DNA from 4 places in the Klebsiella sp. NPDC088457 genome. Region 2 is predicted to be linked to each of the others. Evidence: predicted binding sites of a transcription regulator. Region 2 holds the regulator's gene; each other region holds the start of a gene.
The links. Region 2 encodes Fur, which represses iron uptake genes when iron is present. Its sites were predicted from a motif close to ATAATAATGAGAACNACTATCAA; they were not measured.
Positions count from the first base shown of each region.

Region 1: the regulator Fur is predicted to act here: its motif matches at 1,892-1,914, upstream of exbB (tol-pal system-associated acyl-CoA thioesterase).
Region 3: the regulator Fur is predicted to act here: its motif matches at 1,565-1,587, upstream of ACI2JR_RS07170 (TonB-dependent siderophore receptor).
Region 4: the regulator Fur is predicted to act here: its motif matches at 1,569-1,591, upstream of zupT (zinc transporter ZupT).

Region 1 covers NZ_JBJDNH010000024.1:64,721-67,877, reverse strand. Annotated here, with positions in the region: gene yghB (DedA family general envelope maintenance protein YghB) at 1-406, opposite strand, end outside; gene metC (cystathionine beta-lyase) at 537-1,724, opposite strand; gene exbB (tol-pal system-associated acyl-CoA thioesterase) at 1,976-2,707, shown strand; gene exbD (TonB system transport protein ExbD) at 2,714-3,139, shown strand.
Region 2 covers NZ_JBJDNH010000011.1:1,957-5,113, forward strand. Annotated here, with positions in the region: gene ybfE (LexA regulated protein) at 27-320, shown strand; gene fldA (flavodoxin FldA) at 470-1,000, shown strand; gene fur (ferric iron uptake transcriptional regulator) at 1,293-1,745, shown strand; gene ACI2JR_RS08905 (phytanoyl-CoA dioxygenase family protein) at 1,808-2,953, opposite strand; gene ACI2JR_RS08910 (substrate-binding domain-containing protein) at 3,098-3,157, shown strand, end outside.
Region 3 covers NZ_JBJDNH010000008.1:70,016-73,172, reverse strand. Annotated here, with positions in the region: gene ACI2JR_RS07170 (TonB-dependent siderophore receptor) at 1-1,489, opposite strand, end outside; gene ACI2JR_RS07165 (SH3 domain-containing protein) at 2,836-3,157, shown strand, end outside.
Region 4 covers NZ_JBJDNH010000024.1:89,994-93,150, reverse strand. Annotated here, with positions in the region: gene ribB (3,4-dihydroxy-2-butanone-4-phosphate synthase) at 75-728, shown strand; gene zupT (zinc transporter ZupT) at 786-1,556, opposite strand; gene ygiD (4,5-DOPA-extradiol-dioxygenase) at 1,753-2,544, shown strand; gene ACI2JR_RS16640 (glutathionylspermidine synthase family protein) at 2,592-3,157, opposite strand, start outside.

The sequences.
Region 1 (3,157 bases), on a different contig from region 2:
GCACGAAGGCCAGAAAACGCCCGGCGAGCAGCGCCAGCAGACCGTGCTTGTCAAACATGCAGGTGGCACGCTGATGATATTTTTGCGGCAGATGGGCGAGCCAGCCTTTGACGGTGGCGGTATTGCCGAGCCAGCGCCCCTGCAGATAGCTGAGCCAGCAGCCGAGGCTGGCCGCCACGGTCAGGATCGCGAGAGTGGGCACAAAGTCCATGACGCCTTTGGCGATCAGCGCGCCGGCGAGCAGCAGCAGGCTATCGCCGGGTAAAAACGAGGCCGGCAGCAGACCGTTTTCCAGAAACAGGGTCGCGAACATAACCAGATACACAAAACCGACAACCTGAGGGTTCGCCAGTGCGGCAAAATCATGTTGCCACAGCGCGGCGACAATCTCTTGAATGACAACCATGGACTTTCCTAAGTGGTACCGTATTTTTGACTAGTGTACTCCTGAAGCGGCCCGAACACCTTGATCTCGGGCGCAACAAAAGCGGCCGTTTTTAACAGAACGTCCGCCATTGTTGCCACTTGCTGTCACTTTACACGATACGGGAGAAGCCCGCCGCTAAATCCGCCAGCAGATCGTCAACATTTTCTAAACCTATATGGACCCGAATCAGCGTGCCGCTGAAATCGACTTCAGCTCCCGGGCGGATCGCGGCAATTTGCTCCGGCTGGTTGGCCAGAATCAGCGATTCAAAACCGCCCCAGGAGTAGGCCATGCTGAACAAGCTGAAGTTGTCGAGATAGGCGGAAAGCTCGGCATCGGTCAGGTGTTTATTGAGGATAAAAGAGAACAGACCGCTGCTGCCGCTAAAGTCGCGCTGCCAGAACTCGTGGCCTTTACTTCCCGGCAGCGCCGGGTGGTTGACGCGGGCGACCTGCGGATGCTGCGCCAGCCATTCGGCGATCTGCAGGCTGCTTTCATGATGCTGACGCAGGCGCACGCCCAGGGTTCGCAGGCCCCGACTGGTCATATAGGCGGTATCGGCATCGACCATTTGCCCCATCAGATAGGCATTTTCCCGCAGCTGATCCCAGCAGCGGGCATTGGACACCGCGGTACCGACCATCGCGTCGGAATGGCCAATCAGGTACTTGGTGGCGGCCTGAATCGAGATATCCACGCCGAAATCCAGCGCTTTAAACAGCACGCCCGCCGCCCAGGTGTTGTCGATCATGATAATCGCCTCTGGCGCCACGCTGCGGACGGCAGCGACGATCGCCGGGACGTCATGCACCTCCATGGTGATCGAACCCGGGGACTCAAGAAACACCACCCGGGTATTGGGCTGGATCAGGCGGGCGATATCGGCGCCAATCAGCGGGTCAAACCAGCTGGTGGTAACGCCGAGTCTGGCGAGAACTTTGGTACAGAAATCCTGACTCGGTTCATAGGCGCTATTGGTCATCAGGACATGGTCGCCCTGCTCGACAAAAGCCAGAATCGTATTGGCGACCGCTGCCGCGCCGCACGGGAACAGCGCGCAGCCGGCGCCGCCCTCCAGCTCGCACATCGCTTCCTGCAAGGAAAAATGGGTGAGCGTGCCGCGACGACCGTAAAACAGCTCGCCCTTCGCCCGGTTGCGGGTGGCGTGCTTTTTAGCGTCGACGGTATCGAAAACCAGCGACGAAGCACGCTGAATCACGCTGTTTACCGAGCCCTGGGTATATTTTTTACTGCGCCCGGCGTTGACGAGCGTAGTATCAAGATGTTTGTCAGCCATGTTTTTCAAACCTGTTTTTATACGTCTGGACGTCTAAACTAGCATGATTACCCCATTGTGTACCGGGGAAGCGCTGATACAGGCGAAAATTTTACCAAACGCGCCGTTGACAACTTTTTTTCTGCGTAAGCGCAGGGAATATAAACGTGATTTGCTGCACAGTGTAAATACTAATGAGAACCACTATCAATTCGATGCCGTTTTGATATTATTATGCTCAGAATTTATGATTTACGTCGTGGAGATTCAGTGTGGGTAATAATTTGATGCAGGCGGATCTGTCCGTTTGGGGTATGTATCATCATGCCGATATTGTCGTAAAGGTGGTGATGATCGGCCTGATTCTGGCGTCGGTTGTGACATGGGCTATCTTCTTCGGCAAGGGTGCTGAAATTCTCTCCAGCAAGCGCCGCCTCAAGCGCGAACAGCAACTGCTGAGCGAAGCTCGTTCCCTCGATCAGGCCAGCGATATTGCCAACAGTTTCCATGCCAGGAGCTTAAGCTGCCAGCTGATTAACGAAGCGCAGAACGAACTGGAACTCTCTTCAGGCGTCGAAGATAACGAAGGTATTAAAGAACGTACCGGTTTCCGCCTTGAGCGCCGCGTGGCGTTTGTGGGCCGTTATATGGGCCGCGGCAACGGTTACCTGGCGACCATCGGGGCGATTTCTCCGTTCGTCGGGCTGTTTGGTACCGTCTGGGGCATCATGAACAGCTTTATCGGTATCGCCCAGACGCAGACCACCAACCTCGCGGTTGTCGCACCGGGTATCGCCGAAGCGCTGCTGGCGACGGCTATCGGCCTGTTTGCCGCGATTCCGGCGGTGGTTATCTACAACATCTTTGCCCGCATGATCGGCAGCTACAAAGCCACTCTCGGCGATGTCGCCGCCCAGGTGTTGCTGCTGCAAAGCCGCGATCTGGACCTCAGCGCCAGCGGCACTACGCCGGTGCGTACCGCGCAGAAATTACGGGTAGGTTGATGCTTTATGGCGATGCATTTTAACGAAAACCTCGATGATAACGGCGAGATGCATGACATCAACGTGACGCCGTTTATCGACGTTATGCTGGTGCTGCTGATTATCTTCATGGTGGCCGCGCCGCTGGCCACGGTGGATGTGAAGGTGAACCTGCCGGCCTCCTCCAGCCAGCCTCAGCCGCGCCCGGAAAAACCGATTTATCTGTCGGTGAAAGCGGATAAAACCATGTTCCTCGGCAACGACCCGGTGACCGAAGAGAGCATGATCGGCGCGCTGAATGCGCTGACTGACGGTAAAAAAGACACCACCGTCTTCTTCCGCGCGGATAAAACCGTGGACTATGAGACGATGATGAAAGTCATGGATACCCTGCATCAGGCGGGTTATCTGAAGATTGGTCTGGTGGGTGAAGAAACCGTTAAAGCGCAGTAACTCCCCGACCGATCTCCC
Region 2 (3,157 bases):
TTGTTTCCCCGAAGTCACTCTGAATCATGGCAAAAGAACAAACGGACCGTACGACATTAGATTTGTTCGCAACCGAGCGTCGCCCGGGTAGACCAAAGACCAATCCGCTTTCGCGCGATGAACAGCTGCGCATAAACAAACGCAATCAGCTCAAACGCGACAAGGTTCGCGGCCTGAAGCGCGTGGAGTTAAAACTTAACGCCGAGGCCGTTGATGCGCTCAATGAGCTGGCGGAAGCCCGCAATATGAACCGCAGCGATTTGATCGAAGAGATGCTGATGCGCCAGCTGGCGACCCTGCACAGCCAGGATAAAGTCTAAAAATCCTCAAAAACACGCTTTCATGTAGCAGAGTGTGCAGTCGGGCGTGATTGCTGTTTCCGCGCCCTCCCCTGTTCTGCTATGATTGCCGTTATCTGCGGGCATTACGCCACTACCACATCATTAAGTTTCAAGAGGTTATTTTACTCATGGCAATCATCGGCATCTTTTTTGGCAGCGACACTGGCAACACCGAAAATATTGCAAAAATGATTCAAAAACAGCTTGGTAAAGATGTTGCTGATGTTCACGACATTGCCAAGAGCAGCAAAGAAGATCTACAAGCCTACGACATTCTGCTGCTCGGTATCCCAACCTGGTACTACGGTGAAGCCCAGTGCGACTGGGATGATTTCTTCCCGACGCTGGAAGAGGTCGATTTCAACGGTAAGCTGGCGGCGCTGTTTGGCTGTGGCGATCAGGAAGATTATGCCGAATACTTCTGTGATGCGCTGGGTACCATTCGCGATATCATCGAACCGCGCGGCGCGACCATCGTTGGCCACTGGCCGACTGCTGGCTACCACTTCGAAGCCTCTAAGGGCCTGGCGGATGACGATCACTTCGTCGGTCTGGCTATCGATGAAGACCGCCAGCCGGAGCTGACCAACGAACGCGTCAGCCAATGGGTTAAACAGATTTCTGACGAGCTGCACCTCGAAGAAATCAAAAACGCCTGATAATTAAGCGGCGTTACCGTTAAGTTTCGCCGTATTAATAGATAGAAGCAATCAAACTAATAGCTACAAGTTTTTAACTTTTAATCACATATCTGTACAATGTCCTCTGATTTAACGAGGTCAGGTGACACAGTTTGTAGCTGATACCTCGTTTTTGACAGCATACAAGGCCCAATACTTGCAGTTTTCATTTAACGATGGCAGTTCTATAATGAGACGCATTGCATCGGGTGATTCTCTGTATTACTTCCGCTGATGGAAGTAGATCGTTTAGCAACAGGACAGATTCCGCATGACTGACAACAATACCGCATTAAAGAAGGCTGGCCTGAAAGTCACACTTCCACGATTAAAAATCCTGGAAGTCCTGCAGGAACCGGATAACCATCACGTCAGTGCGGAAGATTTATACAAGCGCCTGATCGACATGGGTGAAGAAATTGGTCTCGCTACTGTTTATCGCGTACTGAACCAGTTTGATGATGCCGGCATTGTTACCCGCCACAACTTCGAAGGCGGCAAATCTGTCTTCGAACTGACCCAACAGCATCATCACGATCACCTTATCTGCCTCGATTGTGGCAAAGTGATCGAATTCAGCGATGAGTCTATCGAAGCGCGTCAGCGTGAAATTGCCCACCGCCACGGCATCCGTCTGACCAACCACAGTCTGTACCTGTACGGCCACTGTGCAGAAGGCGACTGCCGCGAAGATGAACACGCGCACGACGCGGTGGAAAAATAATTTCCCGTAGTGCAAACAGCAAAAAGCCAACCGGCAGGTTGGCTTTTTTTATGCCCGGAGGCCTACCCTTTTCTTCGTGCGGTATGCTCATCCAGGGCGTGGGCAAACTGTTCCTCATCCCAGTTATTGTCAAGCGCTTCGAGCACCAATGTCTGCTGAGTTTTCGGCACCATTCCCCCTAACGGCGGATCGGTATCAAGATTCGTCGGGAATGAGTAACCCCGGGCAGCCACGGCAATCAGCGCCTGAAAATCTCCCGCGCGATATTGTCCGTGCTGAAGCTGCGGATAGATTTTTTTCAGCACCCGTTCATGGTTCACATCTTCCATCGGCACGCCGAACGCCGAGGAGACCTGCAAAAGATTAGCGGTACGAATCCAGTCAGCGGTCGTGTTGTTCCCGGCGGCATGAAACAGCGCCGGGTTAAAAAACAGCCCGTCGCCTTTTTGCAACGGCAGCTGCACGTAATGCTGGTTAAAGTAGTCGACGAACGCCGGCTGACGGTAGGCCATATAGCCGAGCTCATACTGATGCGAAAACGGCAGCAGGCGCGTCGGCCCCGACGCCAGCGGCATATCGCTATGCGCAACCGCCCCTTGTAGGGTCAAATACTGCGACAGGATCTGCACCGAAATGGGAAACTCTGCAACAAACTCGCTCTGCTGAAAGCCGAGATGATAATCGCGATGGGGCTGCTGCGCCTCTCCGCCAGGACGAACCTGATTAACCTGGGAGGTCATGCTCCACGCGGGCCCCAGCCACGCCTGACAAATTAACCCCAGCATTTCGTTGGCATAGTAGTCACAGAAGGTCCGCGGGCTACGCTCCGCCAGCTTTTGTAACGCATTCCAGATCCGGCCATTATTACCGGCGCGTGAAAAATGATCGGCCTGAACCCGGGTGCGAGACTCATCGGCCATGATGGTCTCGAACACCTCAGAGGCGCGGTCGATGACATCCATATCCTGATAAAGCCCGCGCACCACCAGCACTCCGGGACCGTAAGACAGCCCCTGATGCAGCTCACTTAATACCGCATGCTTATTGGCCGCCGCGGCCTGCGCTAATACATCATGGTCGTAAATCAGGATTTCTTCTGCGACTTCGCTGACCAGCGGATAGTCTTGCCTGTTAACCTGCTGCTGGCAGAAGGTGTTGAAATCCTCAACTGAGGCCCGTTCGGGTCGGATAAAATATTGCGATGTCATGAGCAGCTCCACGGGATAATGGGGACAGAGGGATATTATTTTTTTGTTCAACGTCTCGAAAACGAACGTTGTTAAGAAATAACTTAGCAGCTAGACTCCACATCAAGAACCTCAAAAACACCTCATAAAAACCTCATGTGATCGATGCCAAAATTTACCCAAAAGCAGATAGCCGCTCAGTCAGGACTGAGTCTCGCCACGATC
Region 3 (3,157 bases), on a different contig from region 2:
CCAGCTCCTGGGAGAGGTTCAGCGCCGGGCTCCAGTTACTGCCGCTGATGTTCTGGTGGTTGAAGCGGATGCCTGGGGTCAGGCGGGTCGTGTCGGTCAGCTCGATGTTATCTTCGGCGAAGATGCCATAAATATCGGCTGAGCTGTATTTGCTCCGATCGGTGTCGGCAATCCCGGGAACCGAGCCGCCGCCGCTGGTGGATTCGGTATTCGATGCGGGATCTTTCATCGCCTGGTGGTTAAACTCCGCGCCGAGGGTCAGAGTCTGGTTGACCCACAGATCAAGCGGGATATTCACATCCGAGTGCAGGTTGGTGTCATACAGCGTAATGGTCGAAAACCCTTCATTGGCAGGGCTGAAAATCCCCGCGATACCGCCGGAAAGGCCCTCGTTGAGTCGGGTATTACGCGTTTTTTCAAACTGCACGTAGTTATTGGTGGTGACGCCGCTGTCCCAGGCGCCGGTATATTTCAGGTTAAGGGTCTGGCGGTAGAGAACGTTGGTTTCTTTGCCGTAATATTTTTTCACCAGCGCATTGCTGTTGGTGTTTTGCGTGTCACCGGCGTAGAGGTTGCCCTGGCGACTGTAGCCCGCCCCCAGCTCCAGCGCCTGCATTGGCATAAATTCCCAGCGCAGAACCGAATTGATGTCCTTATTGATAAAGCCTTCACGGCCGGAAGGATAGGTACCGGCGTAAGTCCCGGTACGCGGAGTCGTATGGCTTTCGTTGATATCCTGGGCATCGGCCTGGGTTTTATTCCAGTTACCGTAGAGGCGCAGGGTCAGGTTATCGGCCAGCGCGCCGCTTAAGCTGCCGTTGTAGCGTTTGGTGCTGCCTTCAGATTTATGCTGCGGAACGTTGTAATAGGTGTTGAAGCTGCCGTGCCATTCGTCCGTGGCGGGCTTAGTGATGATATTCACCACTCCGCCCATTGCGCCGCTGCCGTACATTGCTGCAGCCGGGCCGCGAATGACCTCGATGCGCTCGATCATTTCCGGCGGCACCCAGTTGGTATCGCCGCGGGTATCGCGTTCATCGCTCCAGCCGTAGCGCACCGAGTTGCGGCTGGAGACCGGCATGCCGTCAACCAGGATCAGAGTATTTTCGGGGCCCATGCCGCGGATATCAATCTGGCGGTTATTTCCGCGCTGCCCGCTATTTGAGTTACCCGTGAGGTTAACGCCCGGCATGGTGCGGATAATTTCAGCGACGTCGCGCTGAATGGGGTGTTTTTTGATGGCCTCGCTATCAATGATGGAGACCCCCGGCGCCTGCAGCGTTTGCTCTTTGGCCGTTACGACCATGGTTTCGTCATTATTTTGGCTTTTGTCGCGGAGAACCTGTTTTTCATCAGGGTGACTGCCGTTTGGTTGTGCTGCTTTCTGGTCCGTCGCTGTATTGGCTTCATCTGCCTGTACCGCAGGAATTGCCAGACACCCCGCGATGAGCGATCCCAAAAGCGAGTATTTAAATGTATTTTTTATCATAATATTAACCACTTGCCATTGTTAAGAAAAAAAAGACGCGCAAATAATTTATTGGCAATGGTTATCATTTGCAACAAATTAATGATAATCATTATCGCTTGATTGGCGGGAGAGTGCGGAGATTTTCCGCAACCGGGTATTTAACAGATAAAAATCTGCCTGATATTTAAAGAAAATTAGCAGAGCTGCACCGGTGCAGAACAGGGAAGAGGAGATGAAACACCGCGTCCTGCATGTTGCATCAGGTTTGCTGCATAAGCTGTTCTGGCATACAGGCAATCTGCGGCAGCGGGGGGCATCCGTGCAGCCAGAATTGGGCCTGGATAAACGCGATCGCTACGATCGGCATATATCGCATGGGGCTGGCATTTCTCTAATGCTCTGAACCATCCTCAGAAATGCACTCAGAGGAAGGTCGCCAGGGATTTGTAACGTTTACAGGAGAGAAGTGGTTTACATTGCGGGTACCGTCAATGATCTGGATGACTCACGCCGATAATTCAGCATGAATGCTTCGACTTCTATCGCATCGTCGGCGTGAGGCGCCTTAGAGGATGAGTAAGAGGCGCTGATGATGAACGCCATACCGAGCCTGCCAGGTTCATAACTTATGATTGCTTAATGAGAATGATATTGAAGCCTTCCCACCGCTGCTACCAGTCAGTTCTCGCTCAATAACTTCGTTCTGATGTTTTAATACCCCTCTTTTGCGAAGGAGAACCTGAATCTGTTAATAGCTCAGGTAACCAGGCATGTTTTATTTATGTCACCCCTCATTGTTGTGGATGTATAAAAACCAGGCATGTTGTGGACGTTAAAACATGTATTTTCAAGCTGTGTTTTAATTGGCTTACCCTACCAAATATGGGGGTGTGATGTCAGGGGATGATTTTTTGGGATTATTCTCATTTTATGTAAATGGATATTTCTGACTGGGGTGTTGATTAATTTTAAATTAATTAATGGCCAATTAAGTGTTAATAATCAATGGTTTGAAAATTGATTATGATGGCAATAGTTGTTTGTTTAAATCGGGTTGAGGCAGCGGCTTCGCGCGCCGGGGAATCCATTAATGAGATAAATCCTAAATGTTGTTGCGCTGTAATGGAATTGTGTTCTCGATCTATTTGTTGAGTTGAATTGACCGTCTCGTTCTGTAAAATTGTGTGGCGATAGTTAATGAAATGTAATGGTTGACAGGGGCTTTGTACGCAAAGACTCGTGCGGTAGCCATGTCTGTTGCCAGCAAAAATGACCTTTTGCCTTCGGTGGATAAGGATATTAAAACGACCTGTTGGCCGCTAAAAATATCTTTATATAATAATAGAGTTGCGATGGAAAAGCAGATGAAAATGCGAATGTTTGTAGCCGCCATAATTGCGGTCGGCCTGGCTGGGTGTGAAGCTCCGCCGAAGCCACAAATTACCGATGATACAATTGAAACGAGCCAGATTAATGGCGTGACGCTAACCCACCGACATATCGTTGTGCCGCCGACTGAATTCACGCCGATTAACGCTGCATATCGTGCGCTATATTCCGCCGCGGTTATGAGTCGTCCAGGATATGGCGGGAAAGTGATTGTTCAGTTAGTTCCAGGCGCAAACTATATTGCCCTCGGTCAGGCGGAAGGCTCATGGATTGCATTGGCTAATGATGGTCAGACCG
Region 4 (3,157 bases), on a different contig from region 2:
CTTTTGCCGCTTAACCGGCGCTCCTAAGACTGCCCTGATTCTGGTAACCATAATTTTAATGAGGTTTTTTTACCATGAATCAGACGCTCCTTTCTTCTTTTGGTACCGCTTTTGAACGTGTGGAACACGCTTTAAATGCACTGCGCGAAGGCCGCGGTGTGATGGTGCTTGACGATGAAGACCGTGAAAACGAAGGCGACATGATTTTCGCCGCCGAAACCATGACCGTTGAACAGATGGCGCTGACGATTCGTCACGGCAGCGGCATTGTTTGTCTGTGCCTGACCGATGAACGTCGTAAACAGCTTGACCTGCCGATGATGGTGGAGAACAACACCAGCGCATACGGTACCGGCTTCACCGTGACCATCGAGGCCGCGGAAGGCGTGACTACCGGGGTTTCCGCTGCTGACCGCGTGACCACCGTGCGTGCGGCGATTGCCGATGGCGCAAAACCTGCCGATCTGAACCGTCCTGGCCACGTTTTCCCGCTGCGCGCGCAGCCGGGCGGCGTGCTGACCCGCGGTGGCCATACGGAAGCGACTATCGATCTGGTGACGCTGGCGGGCTTCAAGCCGGCTGGCGTACTGTGTGAACTGACCAACGACGATGGCTCAATGGCGCGTGCGCCAGAATGCATCGCGTTCGCCCGGCAGCACAATATGGCGGTGGTCACCATTGAAGATCTGGTGGCTTACCGTCGTGAACATGAGCGCAAAGCCAGCTGATCCTGGCCCGCTTCATCGCAAAGCCCGCCTTATGGTGGGCTTTGTTGTTTTTGGCCGTTAGCCAATCCCCATCGCCTGCAGCGCAACCAGGCTCAGCCCCATCACCGACATCCCACACAGCACGCCATAGCTTGGGTTGCTTTGCGGATCGATCTCTTTTGCCAGCGGCATCAGCTCATCGACCGACAGCGCCACCATGATCCCGGCAACGGCGGCCATAATGGCGCCCATCACCACCGGGGATACCAGACTGCCAAGGATCAGCCAGGCCAACAGACCGCCGAGGATCTCCGCCATGCCGGAAAGCCCGGCCCACAGTACCGCTTTGCGGCGAGAACCCGTCGCCGCATACACCGGTCCCGCCACCGCCAGCCCCTCCGGAATATTATGTAAAGCGACCGCCAGCGCGACGCCCATCCCCAGCTCGAGGTTATTACTGGCCGTTACAAAGGTGGCGATGCCTTCCGGAAAGTTGTGCAAACTGATACCGAGGGTCAACAAAATCGCGGTGCGCCGCAGGTTACGCGGGCGAGGGGCGCCCGGCGACATCAGATCCTGCGGATGGGCGTGCGGCAGCATACGGTCAAGCGCAAAATACCCCAGCAGGCCGATAACGAACATGCCGTAACCCATCAACGGCGACATGCCTTCAGCATTCAGCGCGGCGGGCAGCATCTCCATCAAGGAGATAAGCAGCATGATTCCAGCGGCGAAACCCAGAGAAAACCCCAGCAGGCGGTTGGATGGCTTCTGGCCCAGTACGCCGAAAATCGCCCCGATGAAGGTGGCGCTCCCGGCCAGCAGGGTCAATATTAAGGGGGACGACATCATTCAGCTCCTTTGATAATGATTATCATTCATAATATCTGGCTTGCCAGCTAACGGCGAGAGGGAAACAGGGCCCTTTACAGCGAATTACATTCAAATTTTCTGACGATCATCATCATGCTTATCTGAGTTTATCCTGATGCAAAAACGCGTAATGTGAAGGCATCACATTTCCTCTTTACTTAAGGATATCACCATGTCCCGTACCCGAATGCCAGCGTTGTTTTTAGGCCACGGTAGCCCGATGAACGTGCTGGAAGATAACGTCTATACCCGCGCCTGGCGTCATCTTGGAGAAACATTGCCACGCCCTAAAGCCATCGTGGTGGTCTCTGCGCACTGGTTTACGCGCGGTACCGGGGTCACGGCTATGGAAACGCCGAAAACGATCCATGATTTCGGCGGCTTTCCGCAGGCGCTCTACGATACGCACTACCCGGCGCCCGGCTCCCCTGAACTGGCGCAGCGCCTGGTCGAGCTGCTAGCACCGGTACCGGTGACGTTGGATAAAGAAGCCTGGGGTTTCGATCACGGTTCATGGGGCGTGCTGATTAAGATGTACCCCGATGCGGATATCCCGATGGTGCAACTGAGCATCGACAGCACCAAACCAGCAGCGTGGCATCTGGAGATGGGGCGCAAGCTGACCGCGCTTCGCGATGAAGGCATCATGCTGGTGGCGAGTGGTAACGTGGTGCATAACCTGCGCACCGCGCGCTGGCATGGCGAGAATACGCCTTACCCATGGGCGGAATCATTCAATGAGTATGTGAAAAGCAACCTCCGCTGGAAAGGGCCGGTTGCCGAGCATCCGCTGGTGAACTATCTGGCGCACGAGGGCGGTTCGCTCTCTAACCCGACGGCGGAGCACTATCTGCCGCTGCTGTACGTGCTCGGCACCTGGGACGGCGAAGAGCCGATTTCTATTCCGGTAGAAGGGATGGAGATGGGGTCGTTGAGTATGCTGTCGGTGCTGATTGGGGCATAAAAGTAACGCGATAACCCCGGCTGGCGTAAACGCCGCCGGGGAAGATCTTATTCGACGAAAATGTGCGGATAGAAACGCGACAGATCCTGGGTAATCAGCGCCCGATCCTCGCGCACGCCAATCCCGGCAGGTTGGTCGTTAATCAACCAGCTGCCGATCAGCGTATAGCTGTCACCGAACTTCGGCAGCGGATAAAACTCCTGCACGATAGTTCCTTCCTCACCGTATGGACCCTCTACCGCTTCCAGCACCTTGCCGTTTTCAACGATCGACACGTTCGCGCCTTCGCGGGAGAAAATCGGTTTGATGACGTACTTTTCCATCTCCGGATGTGCGTCTTCGCTAAACCAGGCCGCCAGCAGGTTAGGGTGGTTCGGGAACATCTCCCACAGCAGCGGGAGCAGCGCTTTATTTGAAATGATACTTTTCCACGCCGGCTCCAGCCAGCGGACGCCGGCATCTTCCAGCTTAGTGGAGAACATTTCGCGCAGCATATACTCCCAGGGATAGAGTTTGAACAGATTACCGATGACCTGATCCTGCAGATCGGTAAACTGCCCCTTTTCACCCAGGCCGATATCTTCGATATACAGAAACTCGGTGGCGACGCCCG